DNA from 3 places in the Thalassolituus sp. UBA2009 genome. Region 2 is predicted to be linked to each of the others. Evidence: predicted binding sites of a transcription regulator. Region 2 holds the regulator's gene; each other region holds the start of a gene.
What was found. Region 2 encodes sigma-54, which starts transcription at its own class of promoters, with help from an activator protein. Its sites were predicted from a motif close to TGGCACNNNNNTTGCTNT; they were not measured.
Positions count from the first base shown of each region.

Region 1 (8,029 bases), on a different contig from region 2:
TGATGCGCCCATCCTGCGGGACACGCCGTTCAGAAATATCCATCTGAGACATCACCTTTAAACGAGCAGCGATCTTACCAGCCAGATTAACAGGCGGGCTGGCGACTTCATGCAGCATACCGTCTGTGCGGTAACGTACCCGGTAGCGCTTCTCATAGGGTTCAAAGTGAATATCAGATGCGCCACCTTTGATGGCATCGAGCAACATTTTGTTTACGAAACGTACAATAGGAGCATCGTCACCGGAGGAGTCTTTTTCGGCTTCCTGAGCTTTTTCCCGCGCATCCGGATCTTCCAGATCAACGTCGTCGAGTTCGCCATCCAGTTCGCCAAAGCTGTTGTCATTGGCGGCCAGAAACTTATCAACGGCACTGCCCAGTTTGTCTTCTTCAGCCAGTACCGCCTCGACGGTCATACCGGTATTAAACTTGATTTCGTCGATCGCCAGCATGGCGGATGGGTCGCTTTGCGCGACAAACAGACGGTTTCCGCGCTGAAACAGTGGCAGAACACGGTGCTTCTCGATCAGTTCGCGGCTGACCAGTTCTTTGGGCATCAGCTCAAAATCAAAGGAACTGAGGTCCAGCAGGGGGAGACCAAACTCTTCAGAAGCCAGCAATGCAATGGCACGTGATTTTATGTAACCCGATGCAACGGCGGCGGCAACGAAGCTGATTTTGTCCTGCTTTGCCTTATTGATAATTTCCTGAGCTTGCTGACTGTTGACGAGGTGTTGTTCGACGATTCGGCGTGGTAAGCCGGTTAAAACGGCCATAGAGACTTCCTCAAAGGCATTGTGCTTTTTGTACCAGAACATACCAGAGGGCAGGCGCCAGCGCCAGCGTGGAGTCTTGGCTCCATCACTGACTGCTCTGTGGCGTACTTACAAATGTTATCGGCCAGTCATTACTTTGTTATGAATTTTTCTCATTGCCGGGTAATGAGCGTGAAATGAGAAAACATATGTACATGACAGGAAGCGCTGCAGCGAAGGCAAAGTCAGAAGTAAAGAGTTTGACGCTGGGGTCAAACATCGTAAAAGGAGGCATGATCCAGTAGAAAATCCACAAGCATAATAGAAAAAAGCCAGAAAAAAGCAGCTTTTTTGTTTGTATCGGGTGTTCGATGTATTCTGTTATCAGCCATAAAGTCAGAAAGCAGGAGAGTAACGGCATTGCCCATATCCGGTTGGTGTCAAAAGCAATTAAATGCAGAGAGAGGGGCGCGATGCAGGTGCAGCATGCAATGCTGGTAAGAAAAATACGATTCTTTTTTTCAATGCCGTCCAGCAGATGCCAGCCAATTATAATAGTTGGGATGAACATCGAAATAATGGAAGACTGATACCAGTCGTTATTGAACCGACCTGATAATTTAGTCGATTCTTCCCGTAAGTAATCAAAGAACGAATATGTCAGCATCTCGGAATATTGGGCAGCATAATATTCATTAATAGGAAGGAAATGCAAAAATTTAGCATCCATCGCGGCGCGCAGGGTATTTATATCTAACTGCTGTTGATTAAAGATAATAAACAACGTGACCATTATTGGCGAAATGATTGGCAGCCACGATTTTCCTGGCCACTGCCAGAAATGCAGTAGTGAAGTATCTGAGTTGCGGGATTGTTTTAAAAGTATGGCTAAAACAACCAAGGGGAGGAATATAACAACAACCAGCTCATGAATAAAAACGGCAGAGGAAAGAAGTATCGCAGCTAAGAACCATGAGTTATGACGGATAGCCAATAAAGCACCAATACCCATAATGCTGACGTGAATATCAAGATAGTTTCTTATATTACTCAGCATTGTCATATACGGAGAGGAAAAAAATACGACAGAGAACAGCGTGAATACCCAAAAGCCTTTCATCTGCTGTTGCATTCTTAATGCAAGACTGAAAAGCAGAGCAATGAACGAAAATAATATAACCAAACCAATTGTTTCGAACATGCTCAGTGTTTCGGCTGGTGACAAATTCTGCATAAATGGCGCCAGAACACTGCCCCATGCTCCACGTTTAATAAAGCCCCATTCGTAGGTCAGCAACCAGTTAATGTCAGCCCATTGATGTACCGGATTCCAGCCTTTAATCAGAGCGTATGTTGCGCACCACAGCATGACTGAAAACTGTGCATAGTAATGCAATTTTTCTTTAACCGAATGATAAGGCAAAATATTTTTTTTAAACATAAGCTTAGGATAAAGGGCAAGCATGGGCGGATATTCCATTTTCCTGTTGTCGGGGCCAGATTTTCTAACACGCTGTTGCTTTAGGTGGGTTTTGGATATAAAAAAGCCGGCACGGTGGCCGGCTTTAAAAACTAACGGATATTAATTAGTTTTTGGCAGGAATTTAGCGCCGATCTGAGCAGTACCACCTGCGGCAGAGCTTGCCCATGTTACAGCGCCACTTACAGTGTTGATGCTAGGTGTCAGAGTATAAGAACGAGCGGCCAGTTCTTTAGGTACGGTTTCACCGGTTGCAGTGTTTGTTGAGGTGGTATCAATTGTACCGCCAAAAGTTACAACCAGCACGCCATTTGCACCGAGAGCAACACTGGCAATTTTACCGGCAGCCTGGTTGGTGCCAGTGGCCAGGCCACTTAAACCGGTGTAAGTTTCCAGGACCGAGGCTGTTGCAGGCAGGCTGGAATAACGTGCAGCATATTCACCAACAGCCAGCTGTAGTGGACGAGCTACAGACAGAGTGTTGGTCGCATCTGTGCGCAGAATATAAGTCTGATACTGAGGCACTGCAACAGAAGCCAGAATACCGATGATCGCAATAACGATCATCAATTCGATCAAGCTAAAGCCTTGTTGTTTTTTCATAGTGTGTTCTCCACTCTCGAATGAGATTTTAGTTATGGGCAATTCAAAGCGGGCTTTGAGTTGCTGTGTCACATCAGGGACAGTGCGAAGAGTGTGCCAAGCTTAGTTGGCCGCTGCAAGCCCAGTTTTCGGGTATTCGTCACGTTTTTTGATCCATGTCCGGCGATAACCTGAATGCCAATTAACCAGATTGTCAGAGAGTGACAAATATTGTCACTTTAATCGTGTTGAAACAGAGTATTGACCTTTACTCTCCCCCCTCACACCAGCCTCATCGACAGGTCAATCGCTTTGCAGTCTTTGGTCAGAGCACCAATAGAAATGTAATCCACGCCGGTTTCGGCGTAGGCGCGCAGGCTGGTATCGGTAATGCCGCCGGAGGCTTCCAGTTTTACCACACCGTTAGGGCGGCCCTGACTTTTCTGTCTGGCATGGACAACGGCAACGCGCATTTGTTCAGGATTGAAGTTGTCGAGCATGATGATGTCGGCACCGGCATCGATGGCTTCGTCCAGTTGCTGCATGGTTTCCACTTCTACCTCAACCGGTTTGTCGGGGGCAATGTCGTGTGCCTGGCTGACTGCTGCGCGAATGCCGCCGGCTGCCATGATATGGTTTTCCTTAATAAGGAAAGCATCGTACAGGCCAATACGATGGTTAAAGCAGCCGCCGACGCTGACTGCGTACTTCTGTGCGATACGCAGACCAGGAATGGTTTTGCGGGTATCGAGCAGTTTTACGCCGGTGCCGGTCACCTTATCGGCATAGAAGCGGCACAGGGTGGCAGTGCCGGACAGGCTTTGCAGAAAGTTCAGGGCGCAGCGCTCGCCGGTCAGCAGCGAGCGGGCACTTCCCTGCAGTTCGAACAGCGTCTGATTGGGGCGTACCCACTGGCCTTCGGATACGCGCCAGATCACGCTGACGGCCGGATCGAGCTGGCGGAATACTTCATCTACCCAGGCGCGTCCGGCAACAATGGCGCGCTCACGGGAAATGATGCGCGCTTTGGCTTGCTGAGTTGCCGGGATCAGACGGGCGGTAATATCGCCGCTGCCCACATCTTCTTCCAGCGCACAGGCAACGATGGTGGCGATATCATTTTGATGCAGGCTCAGATCCATGGTTTAAGAAACTCTTTGTCAGCTTGAAGACGACCGGGCTCAGCAGTAACAGGGCAACCAGGTTTGGCAGCGCCATCATTGCGTTGAGGGTATCGGCAATCAGCCAGGCGACGTCGAGTTCACGCGTTGCACCGATCGGAATGGCCAAAACCCAGATGATCCGGAAAATGGGCACGGATTTTACACCGAACAGGTACTCTGTGCATTTCTCTCCATAAAAAGACCAGCCAATAATGGTGGTGAAGGCAAAAATCGCCAGGCCGAGGGTCACAATATAGTTACCAACGCCGGGCAGGCCGAGGGCGAAAGCGGCGGAGGTGAGGTTGGCGCCACTTAAGCCTTTGCCGGCGACACATTCGGCGACTTCCGGCGGGCACAGCTGCCAGGCACCGGAGGCGACAATCACCAGCCCGGTGATGGTGCAGATAATGATGGTGTCGATAAAGGTACCCAGCATGGCAATGCTGCCCTGACGCACCGGGTTGTCAGTCTGGGCGGCGGCGTGGGCAATCGGCGCGCTGCCCAGACCGGCTTCGTTAGAGAAGACACCGCGGGCCACACCAAAGCGGATGGCTGCCCAGACCGCTGCGCCGGCAAAGCCACCCACTGCCGCAGTCGGATTAAAGGCGTGGTGAATAATCAGTTCAATTGCCTGTGGTACCCGGTCGGCAAAGATCACCAGCAGTATCAGGCCACCAAGTATGTAAGCAATCGCCATAAAAGGGACGAGCTTACCGGCCACTTCAGAGATACGGCGAATGCCACCTAATAGCACCATGCCAACGAGAATGGCGATGGCTACGCCGGTCGCCCATTCCGGCACACCAAAACCATCGTGCAGAGCGTCGGCGACCGAGTTGGCCTGTACGCCGTTACCGATACCGAAGCCCGCCAGCATACCGAAGAAAGCGAAGACTAATGCCATCCAGCGGAATTTCGGGCCAAGGCCATTGCGGATGTAGTACATCGGGCCGCCAACATAATGGCCCTGCTCGTTGCGTTCACGGTAGTGAACGGCAAGTACGGCTTCAGCGTACTTGGTGGCCATGCCCAGCAGGGCAATCAGCCACATCCAGAACAGCGCCCCAGGCCCACCGGAAGCAATGGCGGTGGCAACCCCGGCAATATTTCCGGTACCGATAGTGGCTGACAGCGAGGTCATCAGGGCGTTGAATCCGGATATTTCGCCCTGACCTTTGCCTTCGCGGTTGGTCCACAGATAGACGAAACCGCGTTTGATATTACGGATCGGATAAGCTTTCAGGCCGATGGTCAGATACAGGCCGGTGATACCGATCAGAAACAGCATGGGCGCACCCCAGGCCCAGCCATTAATCGTCTTAATAAACTCCAGCATGCTGCTCTCTCTTTATTGTCATTTTATGTCAGCGGTCACTATAAAGGTTGTGGCAGGGGCTGCCAAACTGACGACACCGCTAAAAAGCGTTAAGGTGTCGACTTTGTTCATGGTATCCGGGAGCACAAGCATGAAAGTGAGTGAGGGGCGTCTGGATAGTGCCTGCTGGTGTCCGTCACCGAACTTTGGCCCGCGCCCGTCCGGTAGTGAGGGTGAGATCAGTCTGTTGGTGATTCACAATATCAGCCTGCCGCCAGGCCAGTTTGGTGGTGGTTATGTGCAGCGTTTTTTTCAGAATGAATTGCCGGTCGATGAGCATCCGTACTTTGCTGAAATCGCTTCTCTGCAGGTTTCCAGTCACTTACTGATCGAGCGCGACGGAACCGTAACCCAGTTTGTGAATTTTAAGGACCGCGCCTGGCATGCCGGGCGTTCGGTTTATGACGGCAGGGAAGACTGCAACGACTATTCTGTAGGTATTGAGCTGGAAGGAACGGACACCGATGCCTACAGTGCGGTGCAATACGTTACGCTGGCTGCTGTCATCAGAGCGTTGCAGCAGGCCTATCCTGCTATCGGTGCGCGTATTACCGGGCACGAGCATATTGCGCCAGGGCGGAAAACCGATCCGGGCCCGGCATTCGACTGGCAACATTTACTCCGTTTATTGGCTTCGTCCGGAGATTGAGAGGCTGTTATGAAATTTCTGATCGTTTTTATCGCACTGGTACTGCAATCGCAATTACCTTTGCCGCAGCGCAGTACACGCAGCCGCACCTTTGCGCGCTGGCTCAGCCTGTGGCTGCCGCGCAGCTTTTTTCCGCGTATCCCGCGCCACGTTAAATACGCCCTGATCGTGGTTATTCCGGCGTTGCTGCTCGCCTCCGGTTTCTGGTATCTGGAGCAGTTTGCCTGGGGATTAATCAGCTTTGTGCTGGAAATCCTGTTGTTGCTTTATGTGCTGTCGCACATCGGTATTGAGCGGCACCTGCAGGAATACCGTGAAGATTTGCAGCAGGGGGATACTCAGGGGGCTTATCACTGTGCTGAAAAATTCCTCGCGGTACCGGAAGTCAGCGTGACGGAAGATACCGGTCAGATGAACGAGCAGGTAATTAAAGCGCTGTTGCATCGCTGGTTCGAATATTTTTTCCTGATGGTTTTCTGGTACATGATTGCCGATGTCGCTGGGGTATTGCTGGCCTGGTTCAGTGTGCAGTATGCGCGCGCCAGCGACTGTGATCAAAAAGCCTGGCGTTACCTGCACTGGCTGGAGTGGATTCCGGTTCGTCTGTTAGGGCTTACTTATGGTCTGGCGGGTAATTTTATGCGTGCCCTGCCGGTCTGGCAGGGGTATTTATGGCAGCTGAAAGCGAGTGGCGCCGATATTTTGTTTTCCGTCGCCAGCAGTGCGTTATCCCATAACGGTGAGCAGAGAAAATGGCATAGCGTTGCTGACGATGGTGAGGCGGCGGCACGGGAGCTGGATGAATGGCATCAGCTGCATTTGCGCAGTGTCTCTATCTGGATGGTTATGATCGCTGCGGCCACGGTAGGAGGGTGGTTGCTGTAGTAACAGCGGTTTAAAAGTCGCTGCCCTGATAGTACTTAATGCACGGTCAGGGCAGCATTATTGTCTCTTACCTTCAGCCTTTAATGGCAATGCCGACCGGCAACTCTTCAAACCAGTTCAGAAATTCGTGCACATAGGGTGGCTGAAACAAGCGGCCATGCTGTGGTGCCATAATCTGAATATCCAGTTGCCGTACGCGACGAACCCAGTCCAGCTTTGCCTCATTCGACGGCATCCAGCGCTGGTGGAATTTACGCATTTTGGGAATATGCGTACTCATATTGTCGACCCAAAGCGGAGCATCGGTGGATTCCATCGCCGCTCCGATATCGCCACTCATTAATATTTTAGCTTTCGGATCATAGACATTAAAATTGCCGGAAGAATGCAGATAATGGGCAGGAATAAACTGCAGCTGAATGCGGCCAAGATTCAGCGTCATGCCTTCATCCGGAATTGAGCAATACTCTATTTTTTCCATACCGAAGTGACGGATAAAACTTTCCCATAACCAGGGGGAGTAAAGCTTGGCATTGGGTAATGCCTGATCCCATAAACCCAGCGACGAGATAATGTCAGGATCCTGATGCGAGGCAAATAAATGTGTGATCTGTTCGGCGGGTACGAATTTTAATACCGCTGACAACATCGGGGCGAAGAGCTCAATACCGCCCGGATCCAGCAGAATGGTCTGATCACCACTCTGAATCAGATATTGATTGGTATCGATAATACCTTCGGCTTTATGTGGGTCGCGGCCGAACATAATCCAGCGGTGATCACCGTCTTCGTACAGCGTGGTTGCTAGCATAGTGCGATTCCTTATCCTGTTTATCGTCCGTTGCGGATTATTGTGTGTGTTTTTGCCGCTGCCCGAGCAGGCGTCTGGCCTGGCTCAGGTGAGCGCGGATTTTGTCGGCGGTATCGGTAATATTTTGCGCAATCACCTCCAGCTGATTACGGAAATCACCGGCTGAGGCGGCTTCTACTTTGCTGGAAGTGGCAATCAGATTGGCGGTGCGGATGTGTTTATCGCCTTCTTCCAGCTGTTGCTCCAGTTCACGCAGACCACGGCTGAGGGTTTGCGACAACGTCTCGCGCTGTTTATAGCAGTTCTGCATCGAAACGGTCAGCGAACCGA
Region 1 covers NZ_DDCJ01000095.1:3,588-11,616, reverse strand. The annotation lists gene pilB (type IV-A pilus assembly ATPase PilB) at 1-775, opposite strand, end outside; gene B3P58_RS11795 (hypothetical protein) at 915-2,219, opposite strand; gene B3P58_RS11790 (pilin) at 2,337-2,837, opposite strand; gene nadC (carboxylating nicotinate-nucleotide diphosphorylase) at 3,098-3,958, opposite strand; gene B3P58_RS11780 (alanine/glycine:cation symporter family protein) at 3,933-5,315, opposite strand; gene ampD (1,6-anhydro-N-acetylmuramyl-L-alanine amidase AmpD) at 5,446-6,003, shown strand; gene ampE (regulatory signaling modulator protein AmpE) at 6,013-6,888, shown strand; gene B3P58_RS11765 (MBL fold metallo-hydrolase) at 6,962-7,699, opposite strand; gene B3P58_RS11760 (hypothetical protein) at 7,737-8,029, opposite strand, start outside.
Region 1: B3P58_RS11790 (pilin) is a predicted target of sigma-54. The motif match lies at 2,919-2,936, and genes of this name have one in related genera.

Region 2 (8,029 bases):
CAGATTCTAGCCTGATTAGGCCTCTGATACCACGAAACTACTCGCAGAATTGCGCGTAGAAGATTGTTTTGCCGGGCTATTCTTCTTCGTCAAAACGTCGGTTAATAAGATCAATCAGGGCTGCCAGTGCGTGTTCAGCATCCTGGCCTTCAGCATGGATATGAATGTTGGTGCCTTTGCTGGCGGCCAGCATCATCACCGCCATAATGCTCTTACCGTCGACCATGCGGTCGGGGTAACCGACTTTGATCTGGCAGGAATAAGCAGCGGCTGTGGAAACCAGCTTGGCGGCTGCGCGGGCGTGCAGGCCCAGCTTATTGACGATGGTGATTTCGGTGCTGGTCATCCGTATCAGTCCTGATGAATGTCGGCACTGCCCAGCTCGCGGTGGCGGACCTGAACATTGCTGTAATGATGACAGAATTCTGCCTTAAGTTGCTCTGCCAGGTAAACGGAGCGGTGCTGCCCGCCGGTGCAGCCGATGGCAATGGTCATATAGCTGCGGTTGGCATCGACAAAGGCAGGCAGCCAGCGCTGAATAAACCCGCTGATGTCCTGCTGCATTTGTCCGACCTGAGGCTCCCGGGCAAGGAAATCAATGATTGCCGGGTCGCGCCCGGTAAAGGCGCGCAGTGCCGGGTCCCAGTAAGGGTTGGGCAGGTTGCGGACATCGAATACATAATCGGCATCAATCGGGATGCCATGCTTGAAGCCGAAAGATTCAAACAGAATGGCGATGTCGGTGCTGGTTTTATCCGCCACCCGCAATTTGATCAGGCTGCGCAGCTCATGCACAGACATGCTGGTGGTATCCAGCGTCAGATCGGCAAGGTTGGCGATAGGTTCCAGCAGCAGGCGCTCTTTATCGATGGCTTCGGCCAGAGATGTGCTTTTGCTAGTTAGTGGGTGCTTACGCCGGGTGGAGCTGAAGCGCTGCAGCAACACTTCTTCGCTGGCGTCGAGATAGACGACATCCAGCTGGTATTCTTCGCTGGGCAGCTGGTGCAGTACATCGTGGATATTGTCGAAGGCATGGGGCAGGTTGCGGGCGTCAACACTGACGGCGACTTTGGCCAGTTTTTCTTCGCTTTCGGTCTGGCGGGCCAGCGCTGGCAACAAAGCGACCGGCAGGTTATCAATGCAGTAGAAGCCCAGATCTTCCAGTACGTGCAGAGCACTGGATTTTCCTGAGCCGGACCGGCCGCTGATCACCACTAAACGCATTGCTGTGCTCCTCCATTGCCCGTTGGGCTGATGTCAGCCCGGTTGTCCGCTCAGCGCCCGCTGATAAAACCGTTGCGCATCCGGCGCTTTGCGCAGTGCCTCGCGGTAGGCCGGCTCGCTGAAGTTGCGTGCCAGCATCGCCAGAACCTGCAGGTGCTGTTCAGTAGCTTCTTCGGGAACCAGCAGAGCAAACACCAGATCGACCGGCTTGCGGTCAATGGCGTCGTAATCCACCGGCTCCACCAGACGCAGCAGTACGCCCATCGCCTGGTCGCACTGCTTCAGCCGGCAGTGGGGAATGGCAATACCTTCGCCAATCCCGGTGCTGCCGAGGCGTTCACGGCTGAGTAATCGCTCGTAAATATCGTCGGCAGAGCTGTCGCTGAGTTGTTCTGCGATAAAACCTGCCAGGTACTCCAGTAATTTCTTTTTACTGGAAACCGGAGCATCTATCAGACTGCGTTCCGGTGTGAGGATATCCTCGATGCGAATGTCCATTAATCAGCCTTGTCCGTGTTGCCGCGCCACCAGTTTTTCTTTGTGTTTCAGTACCTGACGGTCGAGCTTGTCGGTCATCTGATCGATTGCGGCATACATATCATCGTGCTCAGCGCTGGCGTGCAGGTCGGCACCGCTGACATGGATGGTGGCTTCGGCAATCATGCGCTCTTTAATAACGGTCAGGGTTACCTGGCCGTTGGTAATGTTGTCAAAGTGGCGTCCCAGCTTGGACATTTTTTCGTCTACGTACGCTTGCAGAGATTCGGTAACGTCAACGTGGTGACCGCTGATATTAATCTTCATGTCCAGACTCCTTGTTGCTGGCTTGTTGTTTTTTAAATCAATTGTTTACGTTCGTTCGAAGGCGGAATCATCATAGCCTCACGGTATTTGGCTACCGTGCGCCGTGCCACCTGAATGCCTTTTTCACCCAACACTGCGGCGATTTTGTTGTCGCTCAGCGGTTTGCGGGCATTTTCTTCAGCAATCAGTTTTTTAATCATGGCACGGATTGCGGTGGAGGAACATTCGCCGCCGCCATCGGTACTGACATGGCTGGAGAAAAAGTACTTCAGCTCGAAGATTCCGCGAGGCGTATGCATGTATTTCTGGGTGGTTACCCGGGAAATGGTGGATTCATGCATACCAACGGCTTCGGCAATATCGTGCAGCACCAGCGGCTTCATTGCTTCTTCGCCCTGTTCGAAAAACTCGATCTGATACTCGACGATTTTGGTGGCTACTTTCAGCAGGGTTTCGTTGCGGCTTTGCAGACTTTTGATAAACCAGCGCGCTTCCTGCAGGTGGTCGCGCAAGAAGGCGTTGTCGGTGCTGTTATCGGAACGGCGTACCAGTGAGGCGTAATCGGCGTTAACGCGCAGCTTGGGGGCGATATCCGGATTCAGCTCAACCCGCCATTCGTCGCGGATATTGCGTACCAGTACGTCGGGCACCACGTATTCGGCCTGCTCGGCACTGATGCCGGCACCTGGCTTGGGATTCAGTTCTTTAATCAGCCGCAGCACGGCTTTAAGGTCTTCTTCGCGCAGCTTGGTTTTGCGCATCAGCGTTGGGTAATCTTTGCTGCCCAGCAGCTCGATATAATCGCGGATGACCATTTTGGCTTCGTTCAGCCATGGGGTCTCAGCCGGCAGTTGCTGCAGTTGCAGCAGCAGGCATTCACGCAGGTCGCGGGCAAAAGCACCGGCCGGATCAAACTGCTGCAGGCGGTGGAGGACGGCCATGACTTCGTCTTCTTCGACGTCCAGAGCCGGGTCCATGCTTTCCAGAATGTCTTCGACGGTGGTGTGCAGATAGCCGTCGTCATCCACGCCGTCGATCAGCATCAGGGCGATCTCGCGGTCGGTATCTGACATAGGAGTCAGATTGAGTTGCCACAGCAGATGATCCTGCAGATCTTCGGTGCTGGCGTGGCGCGAGTCGTAATCGAAATCGTCGTCGATGGCGTTACTGCTGCTGCCGGAGGCAACGTTGGCGGTGGTCTGGTAGGTATCTTCCCACTGACTGTCGACCGGCAGGTCGTCGGGGAGTTGTTCCTGTGACCACTGTTCATCCAGCTCGGGTGTGTCGTTGTGGCTGTCGTCCTGATTGCTGACTTCGTGGCTGGCGCTGACTTCGTGGTCGCTGTTACGGGACAGGTCGGGCAGGTCATCGTGCTCGTGTTCTTCTACTTCGAGCATCGGGTTGGAATCGAGGGCTTCCTGAATCTCCTGCTGCAGATCGAGGGTAGACAGCTGAAGCAGGCGGATGGCTTGTTGCAACTGAGGGGTCATGGTCAGGTGCTGACCCATCTTTAACTGAAGAGACGCTTTCATAAAAGTTCAGTAATCACTCAGTATCGGCATAGTCTGTGCATTATACGCCAAGCGGTAAACCTTGGAATCTTTTGTGCATCTTCCTTTGCTTTGGATCATCAGCCACTTCCCTGCAGCAGGGCTTGCCATCACAGGCGGAAATCCTCACCCAGGTACACTTTGCGTACCTGCTCGCTGGCCAATACCTGTTCAGCGGTGCCTTCGGCGATGATATGGCCACCCCCGACAATATAGGCTTTCTCACAGATAGCCAGAGTTTCCCTTACGTTGTGGTCGGTAATGAGTACGCCGATGCCACGTGCTTTGAGCTGTCGGATGATGTCCATGATGTCAGCTACAGAAATCGGGTCAACCCCGGCGAACGGCTCATCAAGCAGAATAAAGGACGGCTCAGCCGCCAGCGCGCGGGCAATCTCGACCCGGCGTCGTTCACCACCGGATAAGGCCATGCCCAGACTGCTGCGGATATGCTGAATATGAAACTCATTCAGCAGCTCTTCCAGTTTTTCCAGACGCTGTGCACGGTTGAGGTCTTTGCGGGTTTCGAGAATGGCGAGAATATTATCGGCCACACTTAATTTGCGGAAAATGGAGGCTTCCTGCGGCAGATAGCCAATGCCTTTCTGCGCCCGGCCGTGCATCGGCAGATGACTGATGTCTTCGTCGTCAATTTTGATGCGGCCTTTGTCGGCCTGCACCAGATTCACAATCATGTAGAAACAGGTGGTCTTACCGGCCCCGTTGGGTCCCAGCAGGCCAACGATCTGACCGCTTTGTACAGACATGGATACATCTTTTACCACTTCCCGGCCGTTATAGCTTTTCGCCAGGTTTTCGGCTTTCAGGGTCTTCATGGCTGTTCCTGTACTGGCTTGCTGTTATCGGTGGCAGGTTCTGCCGGAGCCTGTGGCTGAATCACGACTTTGATTCGTTGTTTTTCGCCAGTACCACCAGTCTGGCCGGAGGTACTGGTGCCGCCGCTGGCGCTGACGGTTTCTTTGGTCATGTCATAGAGGATGCGCTCACCACTGAACAGGTTGCCGTCCTGCTGCAGTTGAGCATTGCCCTGAATGTTGACTTCACGTTGCCGGGCAAAGTAATCAATGCGCTGGCCGTGTGCTTTGGTCAGGGGTTTTCCCGGATTGATCTGTTGCTGATAGCGTGCCGGTTTTTTCGCTGTCCCTTCGGCAACGGCTTTTTCCAGTGTGTTATCGGTGCGGATAATCAGCAGGCGCTCTGATTCGATGCGCAGGGTTCCCTGGGTCAGAATCACATTGCCTTCATAAATAACAACGCCAGCCTTGCGGTCGAGCTCAGCGTGGTCAGAGAGAATGACCATTTCCTGCTGCCAGTCGTCGGGCAATGCATAAGCAGAGGCTGCGCTGCACAGGACAAACAGGCCGGCCAGAAAACGATGATTATTGCGGAACATAGCGGCTATCCACCTGTGATTTGAATTCCATGCGCTGACGCGCGATATCCAGTGTCATACCGGTTGCATTGATATGGGTTTGCGGACTTGTAATAGTTACCGGCTGATCAGTCTCGGCCAGTTGCTGGCGGCTGTGGTAAGTCAGGATGCTGGTTTCGATCAGAATATCGTCCGCAGCGTCGGCCGGATCGAGCGGCAGGATTTCGACCTGGCCTACAAGGCGCAGCGACTGCTCGTTATCCTGTAGTGTTCCTTCGCGGGCATTGACCTGCCAGGTCTGGCCGTCATCATCGTCTGACATCAGCAGCGGCCCGGTAAAGAGGGTGCTTTTCGTCTGCGGATAATGGGTTGAGCGTGCTGCAACAAAGGTTTGCTGTAATTCGCCATTACTGTCGTACTGGCGGTTGTACAGGCCTTCGCCATAGTAATCCGGTTCATGATTCTGCAGCTCACTCAGGGGGGGCGTCTGCTCCTGGGTGTAGCGATCCACTGCCAGCAGAGCCAGACCAAAGATCAGGGTCAGCAGTAACAGCAGATAACGCTTGCGCATCAGATTACGCCCGCGCGCAGCAGATCGTGCATATTGATGACGCCAACCGTGTCGTCGCCATTTTTAACGACCAGGGCGTTGATTTTGTTGTCTTCCATCAGCTTCAGCGCTTCGGCAGCGAGGGTACCTGGCGTGGTGGTTTTGCCACCGACGGTCATCACATCGGCCATGGTGGCGGTATGGATATCAACGCCGTGATCGATGGCACGACGCAGGTCACCGTCGGTGAAAATACCGGTCAGCTTGCCGTTATCCTGCACGGTGGTCATGCCCAGACCTTTGGAGGTTACAACCAGCAGGGCTTCAGACAGCGTGGCGGAAGGGGAAACCACCGGAATCTGATCGCCACTGTGCATAATGTCTTCCACTTTCAACAGCAGGCGGCGGCCAAGTGAGCCGCCCGGATGAGAGAAGGCAAAATCTTCGGCGGTAAAACCACGGGCTTCCAGCAAGGCAACGGCCAGCGCATCACCCATCACCAGCGCGCAGGTGGTGGAAGAGGTTGGTGCCAGATTCAGCGGACAGGCTTCCTGATTCACGCCGGTATTTAAGTGGGCGTTAGCGGCACGGCCGAGGGTGGATTCCGGATTACCGGTCATGCTGATCAGCGCAGTGCCGAGGCGTTTAAGCAGGGGAAGCAGACTGGTAACTTCACCGGTTTCACCGGAGTTGGACAGAGCGATAACCACATCCGATGGCTGAATCATGCCCATGTCGCCGTGGCTGGCTTCACCCGGATGCACAAAAAAAGCCGGGGTGCCGGTGCTGGCCAGGGTTGCAGCCATTTTATTGCCGATATGGCCGGATTTACCCATGCCGGTAACAACAACACGTCCTTTGCAGTTCAGAACCAGCTGACAGGCGGTGGCGAAATCGTCGGTAAGACGACCTTCCAGCTGTGCAATGGCCTCCTGTTCCAGTTTGATGGTACGGCGGGCGGATTGCAGAAAATCAAAATTCATATCAGTGGTCATGAGTCAGCCATATAAAACAGAGATACCAGATAGCCAGCGTAGCTGGTGGTCAGGAACAGACCGGCGAAACGTCCGAGAGTGCCCTTACGATAACTGATTAAAAACAGAACCAACAGGGCGAGGGTCAGCGCCATCATCACGGCATAGTCACGGTACAGTGCCAGCGGATCAACCACGGTTACTGCCAGCAGACCCGGGATTGGCATTACGGTCAGCAGGTTAAAAATGTTGGAGCCGATCACGTTACCGATGGCAATGTCATGGTGGCCTTTCAGGGCGCTGGCAACGGAGGCCGCCAGTTCCGGCAGGCTGGTGCCGATGGCGACAATGGTCAGGCCGATCACCAGGTCACTGACACCATAGGCGCGGGCAATTTCGGTGGCGCCCCAGACCAGCAGTTTGGAACTGAACATCAGTGCGATCAGTCCGGCTACCAGCCAGAACACGGCAGTACGCATAGGGGTATTTTCGATTTCGGCGGCTTCGTCTTCATCGACAATGGCTTCGCCGGATTCGCTGGTATCAAGAAACATCAGGTACAGCGCGACGGCCATAGAGCCAAATAAAATAATGGCGTCGGTCATATTCAGTTCGAGGTCGGCCAGTGTCAGGCCACCGATAATGCTGATCAGGATAAGCAGCGGCAGCTCTTTTTTCAGCAGTTTTTTCTGCAGCGGGATCGGGCTGATCAGTGCGGTGATACCCAGTACCAGGGCAATATTCGTGATGTTGGAGCCGAGTGCATTACCAATGGCCAGATTGCCGGCACCGTCGAGGGAAGCAACGGCAGAGACGAACATCTCCGGCGCGGAAGTTCCCATAGCAACGATGGTCAGGCCGACCAGTAAAGGAGACATGCCCAGGCGACGGGCAGAAGCAGCGGCGCCAATAACAAACTTGTCAGCGCTCCATACCAAAACAATAAGACCAGCAATAACGGCAGCATAAGCTGTGAGCATGGGGGCACCAGAGTTAATTATCAGCAGAAAATTCAGCGCGTCATTGTACCCAAGGTAATTCTGCACGCAATTGCAACTCAGCGTTTTATGAGGGGCTTATTACAATAGTTTACAGGCGTTGGTTCCGCCCGGACATTCCGCTATGCTAGCCCGACTATCCGTACCGAGTTAAAAGGACGACATTCATGTCCGTCAGTCAGCCCTACGTCTCTGTTCGTGGAATGAGCTTCAGCCGTGGTGACCGGCTGATTTATAACAATATGGATGTGGATTTTCCGCGTGGCAAAGTGACGGCCATTATGGGGCCAAGCGGAACCGGTAAAACCACACTGTTGCGTCTTATCGGCGGTCAGCTGTTACCGGACAGCGGCACTATTATGGTGGACGGACACAACGTACCGACGCTGCCGCGCAAAGAACTGTTTGATCTGCGCCGCAAAAAAATGGGCATGCTGTTTCAGACCGGTGCCCTGTTTACCGACCTTAATGTTTTCGACAACGTGGCCTTTCCGCTGCGGGTTCATACCGATTTACCTGAATCCATGATCCGCGAC
Region 2 covers NZ_DDCJ01000069.1:22,514-30,542, reverse strand. The annotation lists gene B3P58_RS08825 (HPr family phosphocarrier protein) at 77-346, opposite strand; gene rapZ (RNase adapter RapZ) at 352-1,224, opposite strand; gene ptsN (PTS IIA-like nitrogen regulatory protein PtsN) at 1,258-1,722, opposite strand; gene hpf (ribosome hibernation-promoting factor, HPF/YfiA family) at 1,726-2,028, opposite strand; gene B3P58_RS08805 (RNA polymerase factor sigma-54) at 2,061-3,560, opposite strand; gene lptB (LPS export ABC transporter ATP-binding protein) at 3,689-4,414, opposite strand; gene lptA (lipopolysaccharide transport periplasmic protein LptA) at 4,411-4,992, opposite strand; gene lptC (LPS export ABC transporter periplasmic protein LptC) at 4,979-5,542, opposite strand; gene B3P58_RS08785 (KpsF/GutQ family sugar-phosphate isomerase) at 5,542-6,516, opposite strand; gene B3P58_RS08780 (calcium/sodium antiporter) at 6,513-7,475, opposite strand; gene B3P58_RS08775 (ABC transporter ATP-binding protein) at 7,661-8,029, shown strand, end outside.

Region 3 (8,029 bases), on a different contig from region 2:
GATAAACTGAATTTTCAGACTTTCTGTGAGAATAATGATTTAGCCATTGCTCCGCGGGCCATTGATGTTCCGGCGATATATAAGCCACGTAACGGTCGTGGCGGAAAAGGTGTGATGCTGGTTGATGATGAGGCTGTTTTTGCACTTCTTTCTGCAAAAGAGCAGGGTATTCTGCAGCAGCAGCTTAAAGGCGTTGAGTACACCGTTGATTGTCTGTTCGGCAAGGACTCGGCACTGTTGTCTGCGGTTGCCCGTCAGCGTCTTCTGGCAGCCGGTGTATCGACCATTGGCCGCATTGATCAGAATCCACAGGTACTTGAATTAGTGACCGATGTCAGTAAGAAACTGAATTTCCGTGGGCTGGTGAATATTCAGATTATGCTGACAGATGCAGGACCTAAGCTGATCGAAATTAATCCGCGCTTATCCGGAAGTCTGATGTTTACCATACTGGCAGGCGCTGATTTGGCAGATGCCGCTATCCGTCTCTGGCTGAATGATGAACAACCACCGGCATTTACTCTCTCCGAAAAAACCTTCTGCCGTTATTGGAGTGAGTATGTCTACTGATCTTGCCGATAATATCAGGCAGTTATTTATCCATTTGGAGCCTTATCAGGAATGGTTGTTTGATCTTGATAATACCCTGTACGCGCAGGCGGAGTACGACCATTGCATCTTTACTGCGCTGGAGCACTGGCTCGGGCAGCAGGGAGAGGCGGTTTCCGGACTGGCCAGAAAAATGTCCGCCGAGAAATTGCGATTAGGACCAACCTATCCGCATCTTTTTGATGACGTTTTCGCCGGTTTTAATCTCAGTCCGGATATTGTCAGCCGGGCGATTGAGTTTTACCGTGATGAACGACCAGCCTTCGTCAGCAAACATAACCTGATTGCACAGATCAGGGCTAACTTACAGGGGCGGCCTTTGTTTATCGTAACCAACGGACACACGGCACTACAGCAGCATAAAGTGAAGTGTCTTGGTCTGGACTCTCTGGCCAGCAAAGTTGTTTATTGTGATAAACACAGTCCGGAGCAACTGAAGCCTTCCCGCTGGGCCTGGGACAGGCTGCTTGCGGATTACCAGTTCAGCCATCCGCTGTACGTCGGAGATTCTCCGGCAACAGACGGTGGTTTTGCCCGTAATGCGGGCATCGACTATTACCGCTTTGAGTATTCCTATGAACATTAATAATCAGATCATCGGTGCCGATCATCCGCCCTATATCATTGCGGAAATGTCCAATAATCATATGCAGGATATGGATCGTGCCAAAGCCATCATTGACGCGGCGATGAATGCCGGTGCCGATGCGATAAAAATTCAGACCTATGATGCCGACAGCCTGACCATCGAGTGTGATCTGGATGATTTTATTATTAAAGATCCGCTTTGGGCCGGGCAGAGTTATTATCAGCTTTATAAAAATATTGCTGCGCCAAAATCCTGGACGCAGGAGTTATTCCGTTACGCCCGCCAGCAGGGCGTAACCCTGTTCAGTTCACCTTTTGATAAAGAAGCCGTGCGGATTCTGGAAGAGGTTAACTGCCCAGCTTATAAAATTGCCTCATTTGAAGCGCAGGACCCTGAGCTGCTTGGGTATGTCGCCAGAACCGGAAAACCGGTGCTGGTATCGTCCGGGGTCAGCAATTGGAATGAAATTCAGGAAACGCTGCTTTGGCTCAGGCAGGCCGGGGCGCAGGATCTGGTATTTCTGCACTGCATCAGCAGTTACCCGGCCAGCGAAGCGGATATGAATCTGAATGTTCTTAAGCGCCTGGCCACTTTACCGGTTATTACCGGTTTATCTGATCACAGTCTGGGTAATACTGCGGTACTCGGTGCTGTTGCTTTAGGGGCGAGAGTCATTGAAAAGCACTTTACCCTGCAGCGCAGCGATGGCGGCCCGGATGCGGAGTTTTCTCTTGAGCCAGAGGAATTTAAATCGATGGCAGTGCAGGCGCGGGCATTATTTCAGGCGCTGGGCAGCGACCGTATTATTGATGCCCCATCCCGTCAGGGCAATCAGCATTCACGTTCGGTTTATTGTGTTAAAGATATTAAAGCCGGCGAGCATATAAGCGCGGATAATGTGCGCGTCATTCGTCCGGGTTTTGGCCTTAAGCCGAAACATTTACCTGATATGATCGGTAAAAAAGCCCGCGCGGATATTGCGCGTGGTACGGCTATGAGCTGGGAGCTTCTGGAATGACTGGAATGAAACGGATACTGATTATCGCCGCCCATGCCGATGATGAAGTGCTGGGTGCCGGAGGAATAATCCATCGCTGGGTCAGAGAAGGTAAAGACGTTGCCTGTTTATTTCTGGCTGATGGTGAGACATCGCGTGCCGGTGGCGAAGAGCGCATCGGCCAGCGGACCTGTGGTGCAGAGGCGGCCGCTGCTGTACTGGGTCATCAGATTCTGGCAACGCTGAACTTTCCCGATAACCGGCTTGATCAGGTTCCTTTGCTGGATATTGTGCAGGCAATTGAACCTCATATTGCTGCTTATGCACCGGATACGGTACTGACCCATTCTGCCGCCGATCTGAATGCTGATCACCGCCGGGCGCTGGAGGCAACGCTGACAGCTTGTCGGCCTTTACCTGGCCATCCGGTACGGCGAATTGCCAGCTTTGAGGTGGTGAGCGCAACCGGCTGGAATCCGGCCAGTGCTGCTTTTAACCCTAATTGCTATATCTCGCTGAGTGAGCAGGACTGGAATAAAAAACAGGAAGCTCTGCAGTGTTACGATGCGGAAATGCGGGCTTATCCTCATTATCGTTCCTATCAGGCAATCGATGCACTGGCGCAGATGCGCGGAGCCAGTGCGGGGGTTGAACGGGCAGAGGCATTAACTATTTTACGTTGGCTGGAGAACTGAGTATGACGGATCAAAAAACTATCTGCCCGGTGTGTGCCGGCGAACAGTCAGAAACTCTGTTAACACTGAAAAAATTTCCGGTGTATCAGCATCCGGTTCCGGTCGGTGAAACACTGCAGCCACCTTTTGAGGTCGATATTGAATATGGATTATGCCGTGATTGCGGTCAAGCTTATCAGCGGCATTATGATAAATCTGTGCTGGAAAACCTGTATAAACAGCATTACTACACGCCACGACCAGGCCATATAGGAACAAAATTTACTCAGGATTTTGTCGGCTTTTTCAAGGAATGTGTCGCCGGGCAGGAGCAACGCTTTCAGAGCGTGCTGGAAATCGGTTGTTCTGCTGCAGAGGTGCTGGGTGAGATTCGCACACTGTATCCGCAGATGGAGTATCTGGGCATCGAGCCAAACGATGAAACACGGGAACAAGCCGAGGAGCAGGGGTTTTGCGTTTATAACAGCTTTTTCAACCGCTCATTTGCAGAAGCACTGGGGCGGAAAGTGGATATTATTTACAGCCGCCATGTGATCGAACACGTCTTTGACTTTGATGACTATATCGCTGCAGCATCCATGCTGTTGAATCCCGACGGGGCAATGTTTATTGAAACTCCGGGTCTGGATTGGGCAATCGAACATGAAAGCCGGGCGCCTTTTCATGTTGAGCATGTAAGTCTGTTTTGCAAGCATTCGCTGCAGGTTCTGCTGGCCCGGCATGGCTGGTTTATTCAGAAATATCAGGTTTCCGATGTTGGTAACCTGATTGCATTCTGTACCCGTGACCGTGAGCAGGCACTGAGTTTTTCGGTACCAGAGAATATTGGTCATTTTCAGCAGGGTATTGATGCGCAGAAGCAACGGCTGGCTGAGCAGATTTCCGGACGGAAGATTGCAATGTGGGGAGCGGGTGCCGGCGGCCGGGCATTAATGAGTTTTCTGGATTTTGTCCCGGACGTTATTCTTGATGGTAACCCGAATAAATCAGAAAGAATTTTTGCCGGTTATGAACAATGCCGGATTCAGCCGGCCGAAGAATGGATTGCTCAGAATAAAGACGACGCCAGCCAGTGGATTATGGTGGTCGCGTCGTCCTTCTATGATGAAATTGCACAGTCATTACAGGCTTATGGCTGGCATGGCGATGCAACTTATCCTTATCGTTATTAATACTTATGCTGGAATAGTTCAGCTGTGAACCATAGCCCGGTGGCTATGGTTCATATTCCGGACAATCCGGGTCATCAATCGCAGTATGAATCCATGGATCTGAGTCGTTAAATTCTTTGCTGACGACGTTGTGCACATGATCCGGTACGGTATTAATAAAGTGACGGAAATTGGTTTCCCAGCGCTCTATATATTCCGCCATTTTTTCCGGTGAATTCTGCAGTTTAAGGGCAACAGAGGCACCGGCATGCAGGTAATGCCATATGGCTCCGCGGATTAAGAACTGCAGAGCACCATAGCGGCTCAGGCCAAAGGACAGATACTGACCGACGATATGCAGATTCTGATAATGCTGTGTCAGGGTTTTCTGGCCACTGCCCATCATATTCAGAATATCATCGGCGATCTTTCTCAGATTACTTTCCAGTTCATCAGTCCGTTGCTGCAGGAATTCCGGTGAAAAGACAGCCCTTTTCCTGTCTGACATAAGCTGAAGATCGTTTTCCTTTTTCGCGGCCGATGACTCCATCAGCGAACAGAATCGGGACTGCTCCATGTGCTCAGCGTTTTCGATTTTTGCACCATTAGCGCAGTTATAAACTTCAATCGTTCTGTTTTTCAGGAAATAACTGATGTCTGATTCAAGCCGGCGTCTGGAGGCGTTATAAATCATGGTTGTCTGCATTGGTAAGCCATCAACCGATTCAATCTCAATCAGATCCTGCTGCTGGTAATTGGTGGATTGCTTCACCAGATCAGAGCGCTGCTCACTGTAATAAATCGAATTCTTGGAGTGGTGTGAACCGGTATTACGGAAGCCGTAGTCCGTACCAAACAGGAATACCTGTTGGTGGTTCAGGTGATAACAGATGGCCAGCGCGGCATTGGTACAGGTTGGGGTTGTGCCACGGATCTGGTCGGTTAAGTCTTTGCTCAGCTCATGAATGGCGGTGGAGTCTTTGATAAAAAGCATTACCCTGCCAAACATCGGCGGAATTTTCGGCGTTGTCTGAGCCGAGCAGATCAGGGTGATATCCTGCAGATATTCCGGGTCATTAATTTCACTGATCACCCGGAAAGGCTCATAGTGTGATTCAATCTCGATATGGAAATCCGGCTTAATGCCCTGTTTGTATAATGCGCGCAGTGCTGTCCCGGCCGAATAGAGCACGGCTTTGCCCTGATATTTGCGGATATCTTCGATGCGGTCATCAAGGGATGGGCCGGAACCTATGATAAAAGCCGGGCAGTTCATGGCTTGTTTATCGGCCAGTGGCAGCAGTTCGTTCCCTGCGCGGAAATTATGCAGGGCGTTATTCATCTGATTGATTTCATCGTCGTAATACCCCCAGAGCGAGAGATACACTTTCAGATCTTTCTGGATTTTTTTGATGACCTTGCGGTACTTATCCTGGTTGCGGTGATTATATAAATAGGTACACAGGGAAAAGCTGGGCGGATGATCAATCAGCTGATTCCAGAGCACCGCATACTGATCGGTGGCCAGCTTAAAGTCACCAATGACCAGCTGGATGGATTTTCCGCGCTCGCTGAATTTCAGGAAAATGGCTTCCCAGTCGATGCAGTACAGAGAGGTGACAAATTCTTCCGGATCGGTTTCATAGATAATCAGGGCAAGTATTTCCCGCCGGTTGACCAGCTCTTCTATATGGAAACCGGCGCCAATCCCCATGATGGCCACCAGGGCGAGGAAATCCGGGATCTGGTAATCCTCGGTCTGATCAACCTGTGTGTCCTGGTACAGGCGGGTGATTGAGCGGGAGAAATAGCGTTGTGCCTTAAAGGCGTTCGCGCCATGGGGCCTGAGGCCATGGATGGCATTGCCCGGAGCGACGATAGTGTTGAACTGTTCGGCCTCTTGCCGGGCGAACGCTCTGGCATCACCGTTATAAAAGTAAGCATTACCGCTGTGAATATCGACCCGGCCATGATCGTCCATATCCAGTGTCAGCTTCCGCAGGGGCGTGTTCTGCGCCAGATTGTAGAGATAGGGATAGTGCTGCTGCAGGTAAGCGATGTTCTTGTTGAATCTGATTTCGGCAGGGTGCGTCATAAAAGCCTCTCTTTTCATTGAACAAAGCAATATACATGCCTGTGAACCCCCGGGAGCCATCGCTGCGGGAGTGATGTGTCGCGGTTTTTATTCTGGCTGATTTTTTGTCGTTTTTTTGACATTCAGAATAATTTCCAATGGTTTCAATCGCTTAAGAATTCCGTGTCGGTTGGGATTGTGTCGTGATATTGGCGCAAAAAAAATTCTAAAGATCCTGCCGGGTGTGCCGTTAAAAGGTATGACAAAGACAGAGGGAGTGCAGCAACGTTGCTACTACAGCACAGCGCTGGCTCTGTAACGCAGGTACAGGAGAAACACCATGCCTCAAATTATTAATACCAACATTGCCTCTATTAACGCGCAGCGCAATCTGGATAAATCCCAGTCTGCCAACCAACAGGCTCTGCAACGTTTATCTTCTGGTCTGCGTATTAACAGTGCCAAAGATGACGCCGCGGGTCTGGCGATTTCTACCCGTTTCACCTCTCAGATCAAAGGTCTGAATGTGGCCGTGCGTAACGCCGGTGACGGTATCGCACTGGCTCAGACGGCTGAAGGTGCGCTGGGTTCTATGAACGACAACCTGCAGCGTATCCGTGAACTGGCGGTACAGTCTGCTAACGCCACCAACTCCGACGTTGACCGTGAAGCTCTTCAGGCTGAGGTTGATCAGCTGGTTGCTGAAATTTCACGTACTGCTGATGAAACCGACTTCAACGGCCGTAAACTGCTGGACGGTTCTTTCAAAGCAACCTTCCAGATCGGTGCTAACGCTGGTCAGACTGTGGACGTATCCATTGCCGAACTGACTGCCAGCAAGCTGGGTTCCAGCAAAGAAAGCGGTATCAGTGCCATCGGTACTGACAACGCGCTGGCTAACGGCGACCTGATCATTAACGGTGTAGCGATTACCGCTTCCCGTGCAGAAGATGATTCTGCTTCCACCAGTGGTGCGGATGCTTCCGCTATCTCCAAAGCGGCTGCAGTAAACCGTCACTCCGCAGAGACCGGTGTGTCTGCGCAGGTGAATGAAAACACTGTTTCCGGTTCTGAAATGACGGCTTCTGCTGCCAGCGGAACCATCAGCCTGAACGGTGTGAACATTGATATTCAAACCTCTAACGATGGCTCTACTACCCGTGCCTCGGTACTCGAAGCGATTAACGCTGTGTCTGATCAGACCGGTGTTGTTGCGGTTGATACCGGCTTCGATAAAGGTGGTGTGCAGCTGGTTGCCGCTGATGGCCGTAACGTTGACATCAATCTGGGCACTCTGAGTGCCGCTCAGACTGGTCTGGCTGCTACGGGCGTGTACGAAGGTGGTTTCACTCTGATCGCCGATGGTGACGTGAAAGAAATCGTGATCGAAGGTGGTAACGGTACCGGTAACGGTGACCTGTCCAATGCTGGTCTGGTTGCAGGTACTTATGAATCAGGTCAGGCCAGTGTGGTCAGCGATGCCCAGACTCAGGATATCTCTGCCGCGAACGCAACCCCTGCCGGTACTTTCGTCAGTGTTGCCAGCGCAGCAGCATCCGGTTTCGATACCACCACTTCTATCGGCTATGAAGTAACCGTTAACGGTGCTACTTCCATCGGTACTATGGCCAGTGGTGGTTTCGTGAACAACCTGGCGGCAGCCATCTCCAATGTGGCCGGTGTGACCGCTTATGAAAGCGTCAAACTGACTGTCACTATGGCAACTACCGCGACAGCCATTGAGCTGGGTACCGGTACCAGTGGTGCAATGATCAGCTTCACTGCGGGCTCAACCGCAACCGTTGCTGCACAGAATGCTGCTGATGCAATCAACGCCCGTGACTTCTCTGCTGAGAATCTGGATGTAAGCGCTACCGTAAACTCTGCCGGTGCACTGGTTCTGGATGTGAAGAA
Region 3 covers NZ_DDCJ01000143.1:86,169-94,197, forward strand. The annotation lists gene B3P58_RS17565 (ATP-grasp domain-containing protein) at 1-570, shown strand, start outside; gene B3P58_RS17570 (HAD family hydrolase) at 560-1,195, shown strand; gene pseI (pseudaminic acid synthase) at 1,185-2,216, shown strand; gene B3P58_RS17580 (PIG-L deacetylase family protein) at 2,222-2,890, shown strand; gene B3P58_RS17585 (class I SAM-dependent methyltransferase) at 2,893-4,062, shown strand; gene B3P58_RS17590 (6-hydroxymethylpterin diphosphokinase MptE-like protein) at 4,106-6,136, opposite strand; gene B3P58_RS17595 (flagellin) at 6,456-8,029, shown strand, end outside.
Region 3: B3P58_RS17590 (6-hydroxymethylpterin diphosphokinase MptE-like protein) is a predicted target of sigma-54. The motif match lies at 6,160-6,177, and genes of this name have one in related genera.